Linked DNA regions of Massilia sp. METH4. The protein of the gene in region 2 interacts with the protein of the main gene of each other region in a pairwise test. Links are inferred from orthologs where the notes say so. Each region holds a gene or a part of one and is shown on either strand. Other genes may lie near its edges.

What was found.
Region 1: the proteins of clpB (region 2) and V6Z91_RS14455 interact in binary tests that used the Escherichia coli proteins (3 or more experiments, as listed by UniProt). The link is inferred for Massilia sp. METH4 from one-to-one orthologs.

The regions. Positions count from the first base shown.
Region 1 is NZ_CP146614.1:3,284,343-3,295,416, forward strand. Bases 4,873-7,753 are described here. They hold V6Z91_RS14455 (sulfurtransferase TusA family protein), read left to right. Parts: upstream 4,873-6,139; coding sequence 6,140-6,367; downstream 6,368-7,753. Other genes in these bases: alaS (alanine--tRNA ligase), read left to right, coding at 4,873-5,721; V6Z91_RS14460 (electron transfer flavoprotein subunit beta/FixA family protein), read left to right, coding at 6,635-7,384; V6Z91_RS14465 (electron transfer flavoprotein subunit alpha/FixB family protein), read left to right, coding at 7,491-7,753. Outside these bases: V6Z91_RS14430 (LysR substrate-binding domain-containing protein), read right to left, coding at 1-319; V6Z91_RS14435 (MFS transporter), read left to right, coding at 418-1,629; V6Z91_RS14440 (hypothetical protein), read left to right, coding at 1,765-2,088; ugpQ (glycerophosphodiester phosphodiesterase), read left to right, coding at 2,257-3,000; more of alaS, read left to right, coding at 3,112-4,872; more of V6Z91_RS14465, read left to right, coding at 7,754-8,423; V6Z91_RS14470 (acyl-CoA dehydrogenase), read left to right, coding at 8,630-10,432; V6Z91_RS14475 (hypothetical protein), read left to right, coding at 10,543-11,074. UniProt on the Escherichia coli protein: Involved in thiosulfate metabolism.
Region 2 is NZ_CP146614.1:6,644,984-6,656,377, forward strand. What follows is about bases 2,745-5,945. They hold clpB (ATP-dependent chaperone ClpB), read right to left. Parts: upstream 5,555-5,945; coding sequence 2,945-5,554; downstream 2,745-2,944. Other genes in these bases: V6Z91_RS28835 (winged helix-turn-helix domain-containing protein), read left to right, coding at 2,745-2,940; moaE (molybdopterin synthase catalytic subunit MoaE), read right to left, coding at 5,700-5,945. In the rest of the region: V6Z91_RS28830 (hypothetical protein), read left to right, coding at 1-77; more of V6Z91_RS28835, read left to right, coding at 211-2,744; more of moaE, read right to left, coding at 5,946-6,158; V6Z91_RS28850 (DUF349 domain-containing protein), read right to left, coding at 6,173-8,764; V6Z91_RS28855 (hypothetical protein), read right to left, coding at 8,876-9,469; V6Z91_RS28860 (GNAT family N-acetyltransferase), read right to left, coding at 9,682-11,394. UniProt on the Escherichia coli protein: Part of a stress-induced multi-chaperone system, it is involved in the recovery of the cell from heat-induced damage, in cooperation with DnaK, DnaJ and GrpE. Acts before DnaK, in the processing of protein aggregates.

The DNA.
Region 1 (11,074 bases), 3.4 Mb from region 2 along the record:
ACAGCGACGTGAAGGGCGTGGAGAACGTGAACCCGACGCGCAATTCGCCGGCCTCGCCCCGCTGGGCGCGCCGCGCGGTTTCCTTGGCCTGTTCGGACAGCGCCAGCACGCGCCGCGCATCGGCCAGGAACAGCTTGCCCGCCTCCGTGAGCCGCACCCAGCGCTTGCTGCGCTCGAACAGCCGCGCGCCCACCTCGTGCTCCAGAGCCTGGATCTGCTGCGAGAGCGGCGGCTGGCCGATGTGCAGCCGCTCGGCCGCGCGCGTGAAGCTCAACTCCTCGGCCACGGCGACGAAATAACGCAGGTGACGCAGTTCCATGTTATCGCTTAAAAATATTAATGACGACTCAAATATATATTGGACAGTAATACCGGGCAATCCTACCATCGGCCCATCGTCGTTGAAAGTGAGCCGCCATGGAGCGCATTTCCCCCGCCAGCCCCGCCTTCAAGCGCACCAACCGCGCGCTGTTCTTCGGGGGCTTTTCCTGTTTCGCCCTGCTGTACTGCGTGCAGCCGCTGATGCCCCTGCTGGCGCACCAGTTCGCATTGACACCGGCGCAGAGCAGCCTGTCGCTGTCGGTCTCGACAGGGGCGCTGGCGGTGTCGCTGCTGCTGTCGTCGATCGTCTCCGACCGCATGGGCCGCAAGGGCCTGATGGTCGCGGCGCTGTTCCTGGCCGCCGTGATGACGCTCGTCTGCGCGCTGGCGCACAATTACCCGCAGCTGCTGGCGGCGCGGGCGCTGCTGGGTTTCGGCCTGGGCGGCATGCCGGCCATCGCCATGGCTTACCTGAGCGAGGAAATCGAGCCGGAATCGCTGGGCCTGTCGATGGGCCTGTACATCAGCGGCAGCGCGTTCGGCGGCATGCTGGGGCGCGTCGTCACGTCCACGCTCTCCGACATGTTCAGCTGGCGGATCGCGATGGCGGCGATGGGCGTTGCCGGGCTGTACGCGGCATGGGAATTCTGGCGCAGCCTGCCGGCATCGCGCAATTTCCGGCCGGCGCAGGGCGGCCTGGCCGGCATGGCGGCCGGCTTGCGCCGCCACTTCGCCGACGACGGGCTGCCATGGCTGTTCGTGCTGGCCTTCCTGCTGATGGGCTGCTTCGTCAGCGCCTATAACTTCATCGGCTTCCGGCTGCTGGACGAGCCGTTCTCGCTGCGCCAGGGCATCGTGGGCGGCATTTCCTTCCTGTACCTGCTGGGCATCTACAGTTCCGTGTGGGCCGGGCGGTTGGCCGACCGGCTGGGGCGCCGCAAGGTGCTGTGGGCCACCATGTCGGCGATGCTGGCCGGCCTGCTGCTCACGCTGGCGAACAACCTGGTGGCGATCGTGGCTGGCATGGCACTGTTCACGTTCGCGTTCTTCGCCTCGCATTCGATGGCGAGCAGCTGGGTGGGCCGGCGAGCGCGGACGCCGCAGGCACTGGCCTCGGCGCTGTACCTGTTCTTCTATTACCTGGGATCGAGCGTGGCGGGCTGGCTGTGCGGCCTGCTGTGGGCGCACGGCGGCTGGCCGGGCGTCGTGGCCCTGCTGGCGACGCTGCTGGCGGCGGGACTGCTGATCGCCTTGCGCCTGCGCCGTCTGGCCCCGCTGGCCTCGCCCCTGGAGGCGCAGCCGGCATGACGCCGAACGTTGAGCCTCCTCAAGGATAAGGCAGGCTCAGGCAACCTTCCGCCCGCATCCCCCTCCAAGCATCAGCGGGGCAAGCACTGCCGCATCCAATGCGACCAACCACGGAGGGGAATCATGGAGGGGAATATGGGAGAACAGGAAATCAGAAGCCGCCTCAACAGCATTAGGCTCGCCGTTGCCCAGGCCGCCCAGGCGCTGTCCGCAGAGCGCGTGCTGCCGGGCGAACTGCGCGATTACATCCAGAAGCTGGACCGGCAATCGGACCGCATCACGGAAATCCTGGCGCTGCGCGATCCCGCGCGTATCGCCCGGCTGATCGACGACATGGAACTCCTGGGCGCGCGCGCGCTGCGCGTATGCAGCAGCGGCCTGCCACTGTCGGGCCAGATGAAATCGGCGGTCAACAATATGCACAGCGAATTGGTCGAGTTCAAGCAACACCTGCACTGAGTTGGGGCGACGGCGCCGGGGCCCGCTGTGTGTCTTCCACGGGCCAGCGCCGCGGCCAACCCCGAGCCGCGACCGCAACCGGCGCCTTACAGGGCCGCTTCGAACGTGAAGCGGCCTTTTTTTGCCCGTTTTTCGGTGCCAGGGGCTGCCGCATGGTAGTGTGCACCCATGTGGCCCTATCCAACCATGATCGCGCACCGCGGCGGCGGCACGACCGCCCCGGAAAACACCATCGCCGCGCTGGACGCCGGCCTGCGTCACGGCTACCGCGCCGTCGAGTTCGACGTGATGCTGTCGCGCGACGGCATCGGCGTCGTCATGCACGACCCCGACTTCGGCCGCACGGTACCGGGCCCCGGCACCGTGGCCGGCCTGGACGCCGCCGATATTGCCAGGCTCGACGCCGGCAGCTGGTTCGGCCCGGAGTACGCGGGCGAGCCCGTGCCGCTGTTCGTGCCGTTCGCCGAGTACTGCAAGGCCCACGGTATCTGGATGAACGTGGAAATCAAGCCGGCGCCCGGCCACGACGAAGCCACCGGCCGCCACGTGGCCGACACCGTGCGCCAGCTGTTCCCGCAGGAGAGCGACGCGGCGCGGCTGCCGCTGCTGTCGTCGTTCAGCGCCACCGCGCTGCGTGCCGCCCGCGCGGCCGCGCCGGAACTGCCGCGCGCGATCGCCTTCGAAGGCTTGCCGGCCGACTGGGAAGGGCAGGCGCGCGAGCTGGGCGTGCTGTCGGTGCACGTCGACCACAGGCAACTGGCGCCCGGGCAGGCGCGGGCCGTGAAATCGGCCGGCTTCGGCCTGTTCTGCTACACCGTCAACGACCCGGAACGCGCGCGCACCCTGCTGGGGTGGGGCGTCGACGCGATCTGCACCGACCGGATCGACCTGATTTCGGCCGATTTCCGCTGAAACTGCCGAATCCGGCGGCCATCCTGCCGGAAATACATTCACGTATAATCAGCGTTTCGCATACAGCCAGGGCGCGCGCGCCCGCCTTCAGCCTGCATTTAGCCTATCGACATGAAATCAACCGAAATCCGCGAGAAGTTCCTCAAATTCTTCGAGTCCAAGGGTCACACGATCGTCCGTTCCAGCCCGCTAGTACCGGGCAACGATCCGACCATGCTGCTGACGAACTCGGGCATGGTGCAGTTCAAGGACGTGTTCCTGGGCCTGGATACGCGCCCCTACTCGCGCGCCACCACCGTGCAGCGCTGCGTGCGCGCCGGCGGCAAGCACAACGACCTGGAAAACGTGGGCTACACGGCGCGCCACCACACGTTCTTCGAGATGCTGGGTAACTTCAGCTTCGGCGATTACTTCAAGCGCGACGCGATCGCCTATGCGTGGGAACTGCTGACCCGCGTGTACATGCTGCCGGCCGAGAAGCTGACCGTCACCGTCTACCAGGAAGACGACGAAGCCTACGACATCTGGGCGAACGAGATCGGCGTGCCGAAGGAGCGCATCATCCGCATCGGCGACAACAAGGGTGCCCGCTACGCGTCGGACAACTTCTGGCAGATGGCCGACACCGGCCCGTGCGGCCCGTGCACGGAGATCTTCTACGACCACGGCCCGGAAATCTGGGGCGGCCCCCCGGGTTCGGCCGAGGAAGACGGCGACCGCTTCATCGAGATCTGGAACCTGGTGTTCATGCAGTTCAACCGCGATGAAGCCGGCAACATGACGAAGCTGCCCAAGCCCTGCGTCGATACCGGCATGGGCATGGAACGCCTGGCCGCCGTGCTGCAGCACGTGCACAGCAATTACGAGATCGACCTGTTCCAGAACCTGATCAAGGCCGCCGCCCGCGAAACGCACACGGAAGACCTGGAAAGCAAGTCGCTGCGCGTGATCGCCGACCATATCCGCGCCGCCTCCTTCCTGATCGTCGACGGCATCATCCCGAGCTCGGAAGGCCACGGCTACGTCCTGCGCCGCATCATCCGCCGCGCGCTGCGCCACGGCCACAAGCTGGGGCAGACGAAACCGTTCTTCTACAAGCTGGCCGCCGACCTGGACAAGGAAATGGGCGCCGCCTATCCGGAACTGACCGAGAAGCTGGCCTATGTGCAGCAGGTGCTGAAGACGGAAGAAGAGCGCTTCGGCGAAACGCTGGAAAACGGCATGAAGATCCTGGAAGCGCAGCTGGTCAAGGACCCGCACAAGCTCGATGGCGCCACCGCGTTCACGCTGTACGACACCTACGGCTTCCCGCTGGACCTGACGGCCGACATCTGCCGCGAGCGCGGCGTGACGCTGGACGAGGAAGGCTTCGCCGCGGCGATGGAAAACCAGAAGCGCACCGCGCGCGCGGCCGGCAAGTTCAAGATGGCCGCCAACGTGGAATACACGGGCGCGAAGACGAGCTTCGTGGGCTACGAGCAACTGGTCTTCGATTCGACCGTGATCGCCCTGTATTCGAACGGCGCGCCGGTGCAGGAACTGAAGGCCGGCGAGGCCGGCATCGTGGTGCTGGACACCACGCCGTTCTACGCCGAATCCGGCGGCCAGGTGGGCGACCAGGGCATCATCCAGAGCACCAGCGCGAAATTCACGGTCGACGACACGCTGAAGATCCAGGCCGACGTGTTCGGCCAGCACGGCGTGCTGGAAAACGGCTCGCTGAAAGTGGGCGACAAAGTGTCCGCCCAGGTCGATACGGTGAAGCGCGCACGCACGATCCGCAACCACTCGGCCACGCACCTGATGCACAAGGCGCTGCGTGAAGTGCTGGGTTCGCACGTGCAGCAGAAAGGCTCGCTGGTCGATGCGGACAAGACCCGCTTCGACTTCAGCCACAATGCGCCGTTGACCGCCGAGCAGATCGCCAGGGTCGAAGCGCTCGTCAATGCCGAGATCCTGGAAAACCATCCGACCAAGGCGCAGCACATGTCGTTCGATGACGCCGTCAAGCATGGCGCGATGGCGCTGTTCGGCGAGAAGTACGGCGACGAAGTGCGCGTGCTGGACATCGGCTCGTCGAAGGAACTGTGCGGCGGCGTGCACGTGCAGCGCACCGGCGACATCGGCCTGTTCAAGATCGTTTCCGAAGGCGGCGTGGCGGCCGGTATTCGCCGCGTGGAAGCCGTGACGGGCGAGGGCGCGCTGGCGCTGGTGCAGGCGATGAACCGCCGCCTGAACGAGGCAGCCGCCGCGCTGAAGGCCACGCCGGAAGAACTGACCAGCCGCATCGGCCAGGTGCAGGACCAGGTGAAAGCGCTGGAGAAGGAATTGAACGCGCTGAAGTCGAAGCTGGCTTCCGGCCAGGGCGACGAACTGGCCACGAAGGCGATCGACATCAAGGGCATCAAGGTGCTGGCCGCCACGCTGGAAGGCGCCGACGTGACCGCGCTGCGTGAAACGATGGACAAGCTGAAGGACAAGCTGAAGACGGCGGCAATCGTGCTGGCATCGGTGAACGGCGACAAGGTCAGCCTGATCGCCGGCGTCACGGCCGATTCGATCGGCAAGGTGAAAGCCGGCGAGCTGGTGAACTTCGTTGCCCAGCAGGTGGGCGGCAAGGGCGGCGGCCGGCCGGACATGGCGCAGGCCGGCGGCACGAACCCGGCGGCACTGCCGGATGCCCTGGCAGGCGTGCAGGGCTGGGTCGAGCAACGCGTGTAAGCGCTTTTGCTTGCCGGACAGGGCGGCGCGAGCCGCCCTTTTTTTCTGCCACGTTCGCATAAAGAGCCCGCGCCGCGTCAACTGGACGCAATGCGCTGCCGTTATCGGTTGGATTGCCCGGTGACTGGAAGTCGACGGCAAGGTTGGTCCTGCCGGGCTTGCAATGCTCAACCTGGCGCAAGTTCGCGGACGTCGATGACGCAGTGCGGAAGAATCGGTTTTGGGTCTATACTGCGGTTTCTGGCCGTTGTCTCCAGCGGCCATTTACTTTTTTGAATCTCTCGTTGCAAAACTGCAACGACTCGCGAACTCTTTTGGTGCACCGCGTCAAGGCGCACTTTTTGGAGTAGACTGTCATGACTCAGCACAATATTTGGTGAGAATCTTGATGAGCGATACTTTACTCGATACCGAAATCATGGAATTTCATAAGGAAATCGATGCGCGCGGCCTGAACTGCCCGCTGCCGATCCTGAAGGCGAAGAAGGCACTGGCCGAACTGGAGAGCGGCCAGGTGTTGCGCATCGTGGCGACCGATCCCGGTTCCGTGCGCGACTTCCAGGCATTCGCCAAGCAGACCGGCAACCCGCTGTTGTCGCACGTCCAGCAGGGCGCCGAGTTTACGTTCCTGATGCAGCGTAAATAAGTCAGCCAACCACTCAAAACATCCCATCGCACCACAGGCGCCTTCATCGGCGAACAAGGGGACAGTTTCCTGGCAGCAGGACTGTCCCCTTGTTTTTTCCCACCCACCGTATTTTCCGCACCCGTCCAGCCGATTCCGCGAACAATCTTCTTTTTAGAGGCGGCCTTCTAACCTGAAATCGTACGGTCGTGCTTTAATTCCGTGCCGGCCTAGAAAAACTTTTATAATCTAGCCCATTTCACTCTCATTTTTTCCCAAAGGCATCCCATGAAAGTCCTGGTACCTGTCAAGCGCGTGGTCGACTACAACGTCAAGGTGCGCGTGAAGTCCGACGGCACTGGCGTCGATATCGCCAACGTCAAAATGTCGATGAACCCGTTCGACGAGATCGCCCTGGAAGAAGCCACGCGCCTGAAGGAAGCGGGCAAGGTGACCGAGATCGTGGCGGTGTCGGCCGGTGTGGCGCAGTGCCAGGAAACGCTGCGCACGGGCATGGCGATCGGCGCCGACCGCGGCGTGCTGATCGAGACCGGTGCCGAACTGGAGCCGCTGGCCGTGGCCAAGCTGCTCAAGGCGCTGGCCGACAAGGAGCAGCCGCAGCTGATCATCCTGGGCAAGCAGGCGATCGACGACGATTCGAACCAGACGGGCCAGATGCTGGCCGCGCTGCTGGGCTGGCCGCAAGCCACCTTCGCTTCGAAGGTCGTGCTGGAAGACGGCAAGGTCACCGTGACCCGTGAAGTGGACGGCGGCCTGGAAACCCTGTCGCTCACGCTGCCGGCGATCGTCACCACCGACCTGCGCCTGAACGAGCCGCGCTACGTGACGCTGCCGAACATCATGAAGGCGAAGAAGAAGCCGCTGGAAACGATCAAGCCGGAGGACCTGGGCGTGGACGTGACGCCGCGCCTGAAGACGCTGAAAGTGGCCGAGCCGGCCAAGCGCTCCGCCGGCGTGAAAGTGCCGGACGTTGCCACGCTGGTGTCGAAGCTGCGCACCGAAGCCAAAGTCATCTGAATAACTCGCGGCGCGTGAGGCACCGGGGCCTGCCGTATCGGCGGACCGCCCCGCACGGGGACTGACCCCAGCCTTTTCGCAGCGCCGCCACAGCAAGGGAAAAATCATGGTCGCACTCGTCATCGCAGAACACGACAACGCCAGCCTGAAAGGCAGCACCCACCATACCGTTACCGCCGCGGCGCAAGCCGGCGGTGAAGTCCACGTCCTGGTCGCCGGCGCGAATGCCTCGGCTGCCGCCCAGCAGGCCGCGCAGATTGCCGGCGTCACGAAAGTGCTGCTGGCCGACGCGCCGCACTTCGCCGAAGGCCTGGCCGAAAACGTGGCCGAGCAGATCCTGGCTGTCGCAGGCAGCTATTCGCACATCCTGGCCCCGGCTACCGCCTATGGCAAGAACATCCTGCCGCGCGTGGCCGCCAAGCTGGACGTGGCGCAGATCTCCGAGATCACCAAGGTCGATTCGCCGGACACGTTCGAACGCCCGATCTACGCCGGCAACGCGATCGCCACCGTGCAATCGTCGGACAAGGTGAAAGTGATCACCGTCCGCACCACCGGCTTCGACTCCGCCGCATCGACCGGCGGTTCGGCCGCCGTGGAAAACGTGACGGCCGTGGCCGATTCCGGCAAGTCGAGCTTCGTGGGCCGTGAAGTCGCGAAGTCGGACCGTCCGGAACTGACCGCTGCCAAGATCATCGTGTCCGGCGGCCGCGGCATCGGCTCGGCCGACAACTTCAAGATCCTCGAACCGCTGGCGGACAAGCTGAACGCCGCCATGGGTGCCTCGCGCGCCGCCGTCGACGCGGGCTACGTTCCGAACGACTGGCAGGTGGGCCAGACCGGCAAGATCGTCGCGCCTTCGCTGTACATCGCCGTCGGCATCTCCGGCGCGATCCAGCACCTGGCCGGCATGAAGGATTCGAAGACCATCGTGGCCATCAACAAGGATCCGGAAGCGCCGATCTTCTCGGTGGCCGACTACGGCATCGTGGGCGATCTGTTCGAGATCGTTCCGGCACTGGTCAAAGAACTGGGCTGATCCTCACCAGGGACCTGACTCACAACGAGCCACGCTGGCCAGGCACCACAGCCCGGCCACCGTGGCCTGGGCACCTTGAAAACCGTCGCGAGCGGCGGCAGTTCCGGCCGAGAAGCGCAGCCGTACAGCCGTACGGCGAGCATCGCAGGCCGGAAATGCAACGCGCAGCAGGTTTTTCGAGGTGCCCATTTTTTTTGGAGACGACAATGAGCTATACCGCCCCGATCAAAGACATGCTGTTCGTGATGAACGAGCTGGCCAACCTCGACGCCGTGAGCGCGCTGCCCGGCTGCGAGGATGCCACGCGCGAAACGGCCGAAGCCGTGCTGGAGGAGAACGCAAAGTTCGTCAGCGGCGTGATCGACCCGCTGAACCACGCCGGCGACAAGGAGCCGAGCTTCTGGCACGACGGTGAAGTGACGACGACGAAGGGCTTCAAGGAAGCCTTCCGCCAGTTCGCCGACGCCGGCTGGCAGGGCCTGCAGCATCCGCAGGACTTCGGCGGCCAGGGCTTGCCCAAGCTGGTGGGCACGCCGTGCGTGGAAATGCTGCACGGGGCGAACCTGTCGTTCGCGCTGGTGGCGCTGCTGTCCGACGGGGCGATCGAGGCGCTGATGACGGCCGGCAGCGATGAGCAGAAGGCCACGTACCTGGAGCCGCTCGTCACCGGCAAGTGGACCGGCACGATGAATCTCACCGAGCCGCAGGCCGGCTCCGACCTTGCCGCCGTGCGCACGCGCGCCGAGCCGCAGGGCGATGGCACCTATAAAATCTTCGGTACCAAGATCTTCATCACGTACGGCGAGCACGATATGACGGAAAACATCGTGCACCTCGTGCTGGCGCGCACGCCGGACGCGCCGCCGGGCGTGAAGGGCATCTCGCTGTTCATCGTGCCGAAGTTCATGGTCAATGCCGACGGATCGCTGGGCGCGCGCAACGACGTGCATTGCGTCTCCATCGAGCACAAGCTGGGCATCAAGGCCAGCCCGACCGCGGTGCTGCAATTCGGCGACCATGGCGGGGCGATCGGCACGCTGGTGGGCGAGGAAAACCGCGGCCTGGAGTACATGTTCATCATGATGAACGCGGCGCGTTTCGGCGTGGGCATGCAGGGCATCGGCCTGGCCGAGAACGCGTACCAGAAGGCCGTTGCTTTTGCCCGCGAGCGCGTGCAGTCGCGCGACCTGGCCGGCTCCTCCGGCCCGGTGGCGATCATTCACCATCCGGACGTGCGGCGCATGCTGATGTCGATGCGCGCCCAGACCGAGGCGGCGCGCGCGCTGGCCTACGTGGGCGCGGGCTTCCATGATATCGCCCACCACCACGAGGACGAGGAAACGCGCGCCGCCCACCAGGCCGTGTACGAGTACCTGGTCCCCGTGATCAAGGGCTGGTCGACGGAGATGAGCGAGAACGTGGCGCGCGACGGCGTGCAGGTACACGGCGGCATGGGCTTCATCGAGGAGACGGGCGCCGCGCAGCACTACCGCGACGCGAAGATCCTCACGATCTACGAAGGCACCACGGCGATCCAGGCCAACGACCTGGTGGGCCGCAAGACGCTGCGCGACGGCGGTAAAGTGGCCAAGCACCTCGTCGCGCAGGTGCGCGCGACGGGCACGCAGCTGGGCGAACTGGAAGGATCGGACTTCGCCGCCGATTTTGCGTCGATGCGTGCGCGCCTGGAGCAGGGCGCCGCCGACCTGGAAGCGGTGGTCGACTTCGTGCTGGCCAATGCGAAGAGCGACGTGAAAGCCGTCTTTGCCGGCAGCGTGCCGTACCTGAAGCTGGCCGGCATCGTGCTGGGCGGCTGGCAGATGGCGCGCGCCGCGCTGGTCGCGCAGCAGAAGCTGGCGGCCGGTGAAGGCGATGCCGCCTTCTATAAGGCAAAGATCGTCACCGCGCGCTTCTTTGCCGACCACTTCCTCGCGCAATCGGCGGCGATGCGCTCCGCCATCGTGGAAGGCCACGCCGGCGTGCTGGCGCTGCCGGAAGAGCTGTTCTGAGCTGCCTCAGCCAGATCGCCGGGAAGGGAGCGCTGCCGGGCCCGTAGGAGACGCGCCCGGCGGTTCACTTCCTGATATTCTTACGGGAAATTGGCAAAAGGATATCCCGTATGAACTTGAGGAGGACCATGGTCTCGGCCGTGCTGGCCGTGCTGGCATGCAACGCTGCAGCGGCCGACAATGACTGCCCGGACTGCTTTCCAAAGCGCTGGATCTATTACGGCGGCAATGTCACCACGCCCGGCAATTTTTCCACCCTGAAGAAACTGATCGCCGACGCGGCGGCCAATGGCTACAACGGCATCGCGCTCAATGCCGGCGGCGACGCCGGCTATCACGTGCTGCTGAAAGGCGACTCGGGCAAGGCGGCGGCACTGCGCAGGAACCTGGCCGAGCTGATCGCGCTGGGCGTCGAGCACGGTGTGGAACTGATCCCGGTGGGCGGGAGTCCGGCCGTGCCCGTCACCGTCGATCCGAACCTCGTCGAGGCCTTGCCGGCGACCACGCCATTCACGGTGCGGAACAAGGTGGCCACCGCCAGCGATGCGAACCTGGTCGAGAACGGCGATTTCGCCAGCGATGCCGGCTGGCACCGCGATAACGCCTGGGTGAAATTCGACCCCAACAACGACCATGGCGGCG
Region 2 (11,394 bases):
ACGTCAGGCGCCACCTGGCCGGCACCCCCGACCGTTTCCTCGACCGCTACGAAATCGAGGACTTCGGCGAACCCTGATACACATTTCCTGAAACCGGGGGCGCAGCAGGGGTTCCAGGAAATGTTTCCGATCGGTTGTCAGGCGGGTGTAAAGAAAGTCACTTATCATGGGTGCCTGGCGGCATGGTGCCGTCGACCAACGAAGATGCCCATGACACTCCCAGCCCCCGAGTCGTCCGTTGCGCATGCGTCGTTCGGGCCCTTTCGCCTCTATCCGGCGCAGCGCGTGCTGCTGCGGGATGGCCGGCAGCTGAAACTGGGCTCGCGCGCGTTCGACATCCTGGCCGTGCTCGCCGAACGCGCCGGCGCCACGGTCGCAAAAGCCGACCTCATCTCGCGTGCCTGGCCCGACACCATCGTCGAGGAAGCGAATCTGCGCGTGCACATCGTGGCATTGCGCAAGGCGCTGGGCGAGACGCCGGCGCGTCGCTACATCGGCAGCGTGGCGGGCGAAGGATACGCACTCATTGCCCCGCTCCAATGGCACGTTCCCGCCGTTGAGCCGCACGGGAACGCCGATGGCCGCGCTGCCGGGCAGGCCGTCGCCGCACTGGCCACGCTGGCGCAGCAGCACCGCCTGCTCACGCTGACGGGCACGGGCGGCGTCGGCAAGAGCACGCTGGCGCACGCGATCGCCCGCCACCTCGGCGCGACGTTCCGCACCTGGAGCACCGACCTGGCCGAGGCGGCCGATCCGTGCGTGGCGCTGGTTGCCGCGATGGGCCTGCCGCCGGGCGTCGACCCCGCCTCGCCGCTGGTCGCGCACATGCGCGAGCGGCCCGTGCTCCTGCTGCTCGACAATTGCGACCGCGTGGTGGCCGCGGTCGCCGCGCTGGCCGAGCGCCTGCTGGGCGCGGTGCCCGGCATCACCATCGTGGCGACCTGCCGCGAGGCGTTGCGCGCGGCGGGCGAACGGGTCCAGCGCGTGGAGCCCCTTGCCTGCCCGCCCGCGGGCAGCCACACGGCGGCGGCCGCGCTGGCCTACCCCGCCGTGGCCCTGTTCGCCGCCCGCGCCGCCGCCGCCCGGGACGGGTACACGCTGGACGACGCGGATGCCACCGCGGTGGCCGAACTGTGCCGGCGCCTCGACGGCGTGCCGCTGGCCATCGAGCTGGCCGCCGCGCGGCTCGCCCTGTTCCAGCCGCACGAGCTGGTCGAGCGCCTCGACGAGCGCCTGCACCTGCTCAAGGGTGGCCGCCGCACGGCGCCGCCCCGCCACCGCTCGCTGCGCGCCGCGCTCGAATGGAGCATCGATTCCCTGACGGCCATGGAGCGCACGGTCCTCGGCCGCGTGGCCGTGTTCCCCGGTTCGTTTACGCTGGCGCGTGCCGTACGGGTGGCGGCTGGCGAAACCGTTGGTGCCGCCGACGTCGAAGACGCCCTCGCCACGCTCGCCGCCAAGTCGCTGCTCGCCACGCACGAGCCGGCCAATCCGCCCGAGTACCTGCTGTACGACAGCGTGCGCACATATGCGCGCTCCCTGCTGCCGCCCGACGATGCCGCCCACGCCCGCTTCGCCGCCGATTGCGCGGCGCTGGTATCCGGCGCCGACAGCGCGCAACGTTACCTGCCGGACGTGCGCGCCGCCCTCGCCTGGGGCTTCGGCCCGCGGGGCGATGCCCCGGGCGCCGCCGCGCTGCTCGCGACCGCCTTGCCCCTGTGGTGGCACGCGGAGGCACTGCCCGAACTGCGCGGCTGGCTGGAGCGGGCGGTGCGATGCGGCGGCGCGCCGGCCCGGCAGGCGGCCCTGCACACGGCGCTGGGCACCGTCAGCGTCTATCTGCAGGGCCCCGGCGCCGGCCAGGCCGCCTATGCGGGCGGCTACGCCCTGGCTGAAAACAGCGGCGACACCGACCGGCTGGCCGACGCGTTTTCCGGCCTCATGCTCGAGCACGTGCTGGCCGGCGACTACCCGGCCGCGGTGGCGCTGGCGCAGCGCTTCCAGGACGGCATTCGCACCGCCAACTCACGCCCCGCGCAACTGATCCACGACCGCTTCGCGGCCCTCGCCCTCCACCTTTCCGGCAACCATGCGCAAGCCGCGCCGCTGGCGCGCGCCGTCCAGAACGGCACGGTGCCGTCCGTGTGCACGCAACGGCGCACTGCCTTGCATACCGATGAAAACGTTGCCGCGAGCGGCGTGCTGGCGCGCGCCCGCTGGCTGCTCGGCCAGCCGGACGAAGCGCTGCGCCTGGCCCGCAACGGCGTGCTGCGCGCCCGCGCGGTCGGCCCCGCACCGCTGTGCCACATTCTGGCGTTCGCCATGTTTCCGATCGCGTGGTGGTGCGGCGACCGGCCCACGGCGGTGGCGGCACTGGCCGAACTGGAGGATGCGTCGCGCCGTTTCCCGCACTGGGAATCGCTGGCGCGCCAGTACCGCCACGGCGTGGTCGAGGACGCGCCCGGCGACTGGCTGGCCAAGGCGCCGGCGGCCGGCCCGCACCGCGAAACGCTCGCCACGCTGAGTCCGCGCTACCTGGACGACGCGCTGCTGCTGCGCGCCGACGGGGGCGGCGCGCGCTGGTGCGCTCCCGAGTTGCGCCGCCTGCAAGGCGAACGGCTGCTGGCCGGGACCGGTGCGGGCGCGGCCGGGCGCACCGATGCCGAGCGGCTGTTCCGCAGCGCCCTGCTGCTCGCCCGCGACCAGGGGGCCCCCGGCTGGGAACTGCGCGCCGCCACCAGCCTGGCGCGGCTATGGTACGGCCGCGGCGCCGTCGCCGGCGGCCAGGCACTGCTGGAACTCGTGCTGGAACGCCATACCGGGGGCCGCGGCACGGCCGACGTGCTGGCCGCCACCCGGCTGCTGGCCCAATGGAAGCTGCAAAAAAAAACCGGCGCCGCATCCCTCGACGCGGCGCCGGCTTCACCGGTCACGGCTTGACCGCCTACAGCCTGACGACTGCCTCCTTGCCGTCGGCGCCGAACACCAGGGCGCCGTCGCGGGCGTCGATGCGGATCGCGTCCTTCGGACCGAAGCGGCCTTCCAGGATCAGCTTCGACAGCGGATTCTCGATCTGCTGCTGGATCGCGCGCTTCAGCGGCCGCGCGCCATACACCGGATCGTAGCCCGCCTCGGCGATCTTCTGCAGCGCCGCGTCGGTGACCTGCAAGTCCATCTCCATGCGCTTCAGGCGCTGCTCGAGGATCTGCAGCTGGATCTTCGCGATCGCGCCGATGTTCTTGTCGTCCAGGCCGTGGAACACCACGATCTCGTCGATCCGGTTGATGAACTCCGGCCGGAAGTGGCCGCGCACCTCGGCCATCACGGCCAGCTTCGTCACGGCCGGATCGGCATCGTCCATCGACTGGATCTTTTGCGAACCCAGGTTCGAGGTCATGATGATCACGGTGTTCTTGAAGTCCACGGTGCGGCCCTGGCCGTCCGTCATGCGGCCGTCGTCCAGCACCTGCAGCAGCACGTTGAACACGTCGTGGTGGGCTTTTTCCACTTCATCGAGCAGGATCACGCTGTATGGCTTGCGACGCACCGCTTCCGTCAGGTAGCCACCCTCGTCGTAGCCCACGTAGCCCGGCGGCGCGCCGATCAGGCGGGCCACCGAATGCTTCTCCATGAACTCGCTCATGTCGATGCGGATCAGCGATTCCTCCGTATCGAACAGGAAGGCGGCGAGCGCCTTCGACAGCTCGGTCTTGCCGACACCGGTCGGGCCCAGGAACATGAACGAGCCGTAGGGCCGGTTCGGGTCCGCCAGGCCGGCGCGCGAGCGGCGGATCGCATCGGCCACGGCGTTGATCGCCTCGTCCTGCCCCACCACGCGCTCGTGCAGCTTTTCCTCGATGTGCAGCAGCTTGTCGCGCTCGCCCTGCATCATGCGCGACACGGGAATGCCCGTCGCGCGCGACACCACTTCGGCGATCTCTTCGGCGCCCACCTGGGTGCGCAGCAGCTTCGGCTTGTCCTTGCCCGTCTCGGTGCCGGAAGATTCGGCCTGCTTGAGCTGCGCTTCCAGCTCGGGCAGGCGGCCGTACTGCAGTTCGGAGACGCGCTGCCAGTTCGAGGCGCGCGTGGCTTCCTCCATCTCCTGGCGGATGCGCTCGATCTCTTCCTTGATGTGCGTGGTGCCCTGCACATTGGCCTTCTCGGCCTTCAGCACTTCCTCATAGTCGTTGTACTCGCGCTGCAGCTTGGCGATTTCCTCGTCGATCAGGTCCAGCCGCTTGCGCGAGCCTTCGTCCTTCTCGCGCTTGACGGCTTCCTTCTCGATCTTCAGCTGGATCAGCCGGCGCTCCAGCTTGTCCATCACCTCGGGTTTCGAATCGATCTCGATCTTGATCTTCGACGCCGCCTCGTCGATCAGGTCGATCGCCTTGTCGGGCAGGAAGCGGTCGGTGATATAACGGTGCGACAGCTCGGCCGCGGCAATGATCGCCGGGTCGGTGATCTCCACCTTGTGGTGCAGCTCGTACTTGTCCTGCAGGCCACGCAGGATCGCGATGGTCGCTTCCACGGTCGGCTCGTCGACGAGGATCTTCTGGAAGCGGCGCTCCAGCGCGGCATCCTTCTCGATGTACTTGCGGTACTCGTCCAGCGTGGTGGCGCCCACGCAGTGCAGCTCGCCGCGCGCCAGCGCGGGCTTGAGCATGTTGCCCGCATCCATCGCGCCCTCGGCCTTGCCCGCGCCCACCATCGTGTGCAGCTCGTCGATGAACACGATCGTCTGGCCTTCATCCTTGGCCAGCTCGTTGAGCACGCTCTTCAGTCGCTCTTCGAACTCGCCGCGGTACTTGGCGCCGGCCAGCAGCGCGGCCATGTCGAGCGACAGCACGCGCTTGCCGCGCAGCGAGTCGGGCACCTCGTTGTTGACGATGCGCTGGGCGAGGCCCTCGACGATGGCGGTCTTGCCCACGCCGGGTTCGCCGATCAGCACGGGGTTGTTCTTGGTGCGCCGCTGCAGCACCTGGATCGCGCGGCGGATCTCGTCGTCGCGGCCGATCACCGGGTCGAGCTTGCCCTGGCGCGCCCGTTCCGTCAGGTCCAGCGTGTATTTTTTCAGCGACTCGCGCTGGCCTTCCGCTTCCTGCGAATCGACCTTGCCGCCGCCGCGCACCGCATCGATCGCCGTTTCCAGCGCCTTGCGGGACAGGCCGTTTTCCTTGGCCAGCCGGCCGGCGTCGGATTTATCGTCCGTCAGCGCCAGCAGCACCATCTCGCTGGAGACGAACTGGTCGCCGCGCTTCTGGGCTTCGCGGTCGGCGAGGTTGAGCATGTTGACGAACTCGCGGCTGACCTGCACATTGCCGCCGGTGCCGGACACCTTCGGCAGGCGCTCGATCGCGCCTTTCAAGGCGGCAGCCAGCCCGCCGACATTGACGCCGGCGCGCTGCAACAGCGAGCGGGTGCTGCTGTCGTCCTGGTTCAGCAGGGCCGTCAGCAGGTGCACCGGTTCGATATACGGGTTGTCGTTGCCGACGGCCAGGCTCTGGGCATCGGCGAGCGCTTCCTGAAGTTTTGTAGTGAGTTTGTCTTGACGCATGGCGCTTGGCTCCAAATTTTATCTAACGATAAAGTGCGGATGCGCGAGCGCATTTTCAAGAACCCCGGGTCACACCCGGTGCAGGCTTATTTCGCCTTCACTGCCGCCTTTACTGGCGCCTTCACTGCCGCCTTCACTGCCGCCTTCACTGCCACTTCGCCAGCGCCTCGTCATCCGACACCCGCGCGTCGACCCATCGCGCGCCTTCCGGCGTGGTTTCCTTCTTCCAGAACGGCGCCTCGGTCTTCAGATAGTCGATGATGAATTCGCACGCGGCGAAGGCATCGCCGCGGTGGGCGGACGTCACGGCCACCAGCACGATCTGGTCGCGCGGCAACAGCGGCCCCACGCGGTGGATCACCAGCGCATCGTGGATCGGCCAGCGCGCGCAGGCCGTGTCGATGATGCGGTCGATCGACTGTTCCGTCATGCCCGGATAATGCTCGAGTTCCATCGCCGCCACGTGCGAGCCGTCGTTCAGGTCGCGCACGGTGCCGACGAAGGTGACGACCGCGCCCACTTTCGGGTTGTCGTGGCGCAGCCGCGCCACTTCCGCGGACAGGTCGAAATCCTCGTGCTGCACTTTGACGCGCGAGGCGTTCATGCGCGGATCCGCCATCAGCGGCCCTCCGCGCCGATACGGCGGAACAGCGCCTCGATCCGGCTGGCAGTGCGGTCGTCCAGCAGCGCCGGCAGCGCGCACAGCTGCGCGAACTGCGCTGCCTGCGACGCGCCGCCCGCCTTGTGGCCGGACTTCAGCGAATCCTGCAGCACCTCGACCTGCATCCTCAACCGGTCGCGCGCGAACTCGGGGCCGCTGTCGATACCGGCCACGATCTCCTGGCGCAGCACTTCGGCCAGCAGGCGCGCACGATTCGCTTCCAGCGTGGCGGCATGGGCCGCGCGCACGGCAGGATCGCCCGCGGCGGCCTGCAGGGCGGCGTTGAAGCGGCCGTGCAGCGAACGTTCGTAGTCGGGCGGTAGCGGCGGCAACGCCGCCCAGCGCCCTTTCCAGTTCTGCTCGTCGACCGGGCCGGGCGCGGCCACGGCGTTTTCCAGCGCCTGCACCAGGCGCAGCTTGTCGCGCAGTGCATTGGCCTGGGCGGCGCCGGCCCGCTTGCGGATCGCATCGGCCTCGCCCTGCAAGGCGGCGACGGCGGCGCGATAGCGCTGCTCGATACGCTGCTCGGCGGCACGCGGCACGGGGCCGGTGGCATGCCAGGCGCTCGCGGCATCGCGCAGCGCCTTCACGATCGCGGCCTGCCGCGCCTTGTCGTCACCCTCGAAGGCGAAGTTCTCGAGCTGGGCGCAGATCGCCTCGCGGGCATGCAGGTGGGCCTTGCGTTCGTGGTCGGCGGCATGGGCGGACTCCTTGCGGCGGGCAAAGATCGTGTCGCAGGCGGCGCGGAATTTCTGCCACAGCGCCTGTTCCTGGCGCCGCTCCAGCGGCAGCGCCTTCGCATGGCCCTGCCACGCTTCCTGCAGGCCGCGCAGCGTGTCCACCGTGTGCCGGTCGGCCGGATCGAGCTTGTAGACTTCCTCGATCAGCTGCTCGCGGCGCGCCACCTCGATCTTGCGCTGTTCCTCGAGCGGGGCCATCAGGGTTTCCATCGCCTTGCCGAAGGCGGTGTCGAGCCGCTTCTTGTCCTTGCGGTCGATCGTGCCCAGCCGGCTCCACGCCTGGCGCAGGCGCTGCGAGCTGGAGGCCAGGCTGCGCCAATCCTCGCGGGCCGCCGGCGAATCGGCGATCAGCGCATTCACCTCGTCCACCAGGGCCTGCGCCCTGGCGGCATTGGCATGGCGCTCATCGGCCAGGTGGCGGAAGTGCGCCGCGGCCGGCGCATAGGCGGCCGTGCAGGCCGCATCGAATTTCTCCCACAGGCTCTTCGGCGCCGCGCCGGACACGCTGTCCAGCGCCTTCCACCGTTCGCGCATCGCGCTGACCTTCTTGGCCAGTTCGCTCATCGACAGGTTTTGCGCCGGCAGCTCTTCCACGGCGTGCACCAGCTCCTCGCGCGACACATTGCCGCCCCAGCGGGCCCAGGCCGACAGGCGCTTGAATTCGGCGCGTACGTGCGCGAGGCGTTCCGATTGCTGGGCCGTCAGGCGGCCCGTCTTGCTTTCCTTCAGCGTCTTGTCGTGCTCGGCGGCCACGTGCAGCTGGCCCTGGGCCAATGCCGCTTCCATCGCGTCGACCAGCGCCATGAAGCGCTCGTTCGCCTCGCGGTCGGCCGGGGTGATTTTCTTTTCCTTGGGCGGGCGCTGCGGGGCAACCGCCGGCGCGTTCGCCCCGTCGGTCGCGGGCTCGTCATGCGCCACGCCCTCCTGCCCATCGGCCTGGCCGGCCGCCTGCTCGGGCTGGGGCTCGCCCGCAGCGGCAGGCGCGGGGGCAGGAGCAGGAGCGGGAGCGGGCGGCTCGGCCACGGGTGCCGCGCGCACGAGCGCGGCACGGGCAGCCTCGAGCGCCGCTTCCACATCCGTGCGCAGGTGCCGCGGCAGCGACGCGTGTTCGGGTGCCGCCAGCCGCGCGGCATGCTCGGCGGCCAGGCGTTCCAGTTCCTGCGCGGCTTCCTCGCCGCCCGGGGCGGCGGCCAGCTTGCGCAGCGCGGCCAGCGCGTCGATCGTGGCGCGCTGCAAGTCCACCTGCGCTTCGAGGCGTGCGCTCAGCGCGGCGCGTAGCCGGTCGAACTCGGCTGCCAGTTCCGGCGGCGCATCGATCACTTTCCACAGGCGGTCAAGGTCGGCCACCAGGTTCGGCGTCAGCTTCTCGTCCTGCAGCAGGCGCTGGGCCTGGGAAATGCTGGCCTCGGCCTGGCGCTGTTCCATCTGGCGGTGGCGGATCGCGTCAAGCCGGGCCTGCATCAGCTTGGCCACGCGCCGGTCCGTATTGCGCACGGCCTGCTGCACCTGTTCCAGCGCGGCCTGTGACACCACGTGCTCGGCCGCGGCCAGCCGCACATCCGCGAACTCGCTCTGCAGGATCAGCTCGACGGCAGCGGCTTCGTTACCCGCGAGCGCACGGGCGGCCGCGGCCTGCTCGGCGCGGCGCGCTTCCTTGCCGTCCTGGCCGCCCTGGCCGCCCTGCCCGCCAGCCGCGCCCCTGCTTGCGCCGCCACCTTTGTCGCCGCGGCCGCCCTCCGCGTTCTGCCCCTGCGCGGCCTGCGGATCGGTGCCCTTGTCGCCGGGCCGCTTGAAGAGGAATTCAAACATGATGTGCTATGGATGGATCAAAACCGCCATCATAGCGCAGCACCGCTTCGAGCGGCGTCGCGACCTGCGGCCGAGACCGCCAGACCACCGGGCTGCCGGTACGCCGGGCCGTCAATCGCCCGCGGCGCGCTGGAGCGGCTCGCCCGCCGCGCGCGGCAGCGCGCGGGCGCGGGCCCGCACGGCCGGCATGCGGATGTCGATCGAGGCGACCGGTTCGGCCGGCGGCGCCAGCCGCGGCACCAGCGAAATCACGTCGGCCTCCTCGCCATTGCGGCGCGCCTCGGCCACTTGCGCGTCGTGCGCCAGCAGCTTGTTGGCGATCGCGAACCAGGCCTCGCCACAGATAGTGCTGCGGGCGATTGCGAACAGTTCCTGCTCTTCCTTTTCCAGCCTTTGCAGCAAGGCCGTGCAAAAACTGTCGACGGCATTGCAGAACGACGATACGTGCTCGGCGGCATGTGCCTCGCCTTGCGGCTGTTCCACGCCATCCTTCAGGCGCCGCACCACGTCGAGCGCCAGGGCGTTCAGGCGCGACAGTTCATCGAGCAACTGGTCGGCGCGCTGGGTCGCCTGGCGCAGGGCCGGGATCAGGTACAGCTCCACCTTGCGCCAGCTGCACGCCTGATACAGCCGTTCCAGCGTTTCGCATGCGTATTCAAGCTGGGACAGCGTCAGGCTGTGCTGCCGCGTCAGTGTCGATTGCACATATTTCTGGAAAGAAAGCAAACTGAGCCGAACATTGGCTTGTTCGACGGACAGCGCAACCAGAGCATAAGTGGCCGTTAACATTCTCGCTCCCGGGAAGACGGATAAAACGCGACTGGCTGAGAAAGGCCGCGTGGAAACACAGAGTGTAAATAAGAGCGACACAGCCGCTTTGACACAGCGCAAGGTTGGCTACGGAGTTTCCGAGCTCGCTAGGATGTTTTCCCATGCAAGGGTATGGTCAGCAAGACAGTGCCCGCCTCGCCGCCGGGCTGCACCGTGCCGCCGAAACGACGCACAAGTTTCTGCACTCCAACATTCTCGGCCAGCGCATCGCCCGCCAGCGTTTCCGTGCCGCGCGCCCGGAAGTAGTCGACCAGCTTGCGGAACAGGATCACGCCCAGCCCCCGGCCTTTCAGGTCGGAACGCACGGTGATCGCGAACTCGGCGCGGCGGTTGTCCGGGTCCGCCACGGCGCGCACCACACCCAGCGTTTCGGGCTGGCCGTCCGCCCCCGTGCGGGTGGCGATGAAGGCCATGGCCCGGTCGTAGTCGATCTGCGTGAGCCGGGCCAGCTGGGCCGGCGGCAGTTCGCGCAGCGCCGAGAAGAAGCGCAGCCGCACGTCCTCCGGGTCCAGCGCGGCAAAGAAGCGCATGTGGGCTGGCGCATCCTCCGGGCGGATCGGCCGCAGCACCAGCGCGGCGCCCTGCCAGTCGACCGTCTCGGCCAATGCCTGCGGATAGGGGCGGATCGCCATCGCGCTTTCCGGCCGCGGCGGGCCGAGCACGATGCGCGCGGCGCCGGCCGTCACGGTGGACGCCGCGCCGGCCGCCGGCGCCGGCAGCACCGGGTCCAGTTCCAGCTCCACCACTTCGCACAGGTCGGTCACCAGGTCGGCCACCTGCACCAGCGCGCGGCAGACCGCTTCCGCGTCGGCCAGCGCGCCGCCGGCGCGCGTGCGCGCCACGATGTCGCGCGCCAGCACCATGTTCAGCGGCGGCAGCCCGGCGGCGCGGTCGCGCGCGACCCGTCCCGCGGCACCCCCCAGGCCGAATTCGAGCGCGGGCCCGAACACCGGGTCCATGTGCACGGCAATGCGCAGCGGCGGCGTGTCGTCGGCGCGCGCATCGTTGCCGGTTGCGCCCACCGCCAGGCCGTATGCCCCGAGCACCGTGGCGCACTCGCCGTCGTCCAGCACGGCCCGGCCGGCCCGGCGCGCGCCCGCGACGATTGCACGCGCGGCCCCGCGCCCGGCCTCGCCAGTGGCCGGCACCCCGGCCGGCACTTCGATCAGCAAGGCCTGGTTGCGGCGGTACTGCACCACCTGGCGGAACGCACGCACGGCCTTTTCCGGCGTGTCGTAGGTGGCCAGTCCGGCGTCGGCGAACACGGCCCGGGCCTCGGTCGCTTCCTCGCCGCCCAGCCAGCACGACAGCACGGTCTGGCGCGCCGCGCGCACCAGGGGTACCAGCGCGCGCGCCACGTCGCGGCTGCCGGCGGCGGGGGTGGGCACGTGCACCAGCAGCAGCGCGTCGGCCTGCGGCTCGTCCAGCAGCGCGCGCACGGCCGCCACGTGCCGTGCCGTGTCGGCCAGCGTGCCGATGTCGAGCGGGTTGGCCGGGGCCACGCCTTCGGCCGCGAGGGGCTTCAGGGCGCGCAGCGTGGCCGGCGCCAGCTGCGCGAGGCGCCCGCCCGTCCATGCCAGCGCATCGGTGGCCAGCAGGCCCAGGCTGAAGGCATTGCTGACGACGGCCAGGCGTTCGCCGGCGAGCGGCCGGGCGCGCGCGACCGTCTGCACCGCGTCGAACAGGTCGGCCGACGAGTACACGCGCAGCATGCCGGCGCGCCGGATCGCCGCATCGACGACGCGGTCGGCGCCGTCGTCCGGCCCCGCGCCGCGCCCGGACTTCAGCACCACCACCGG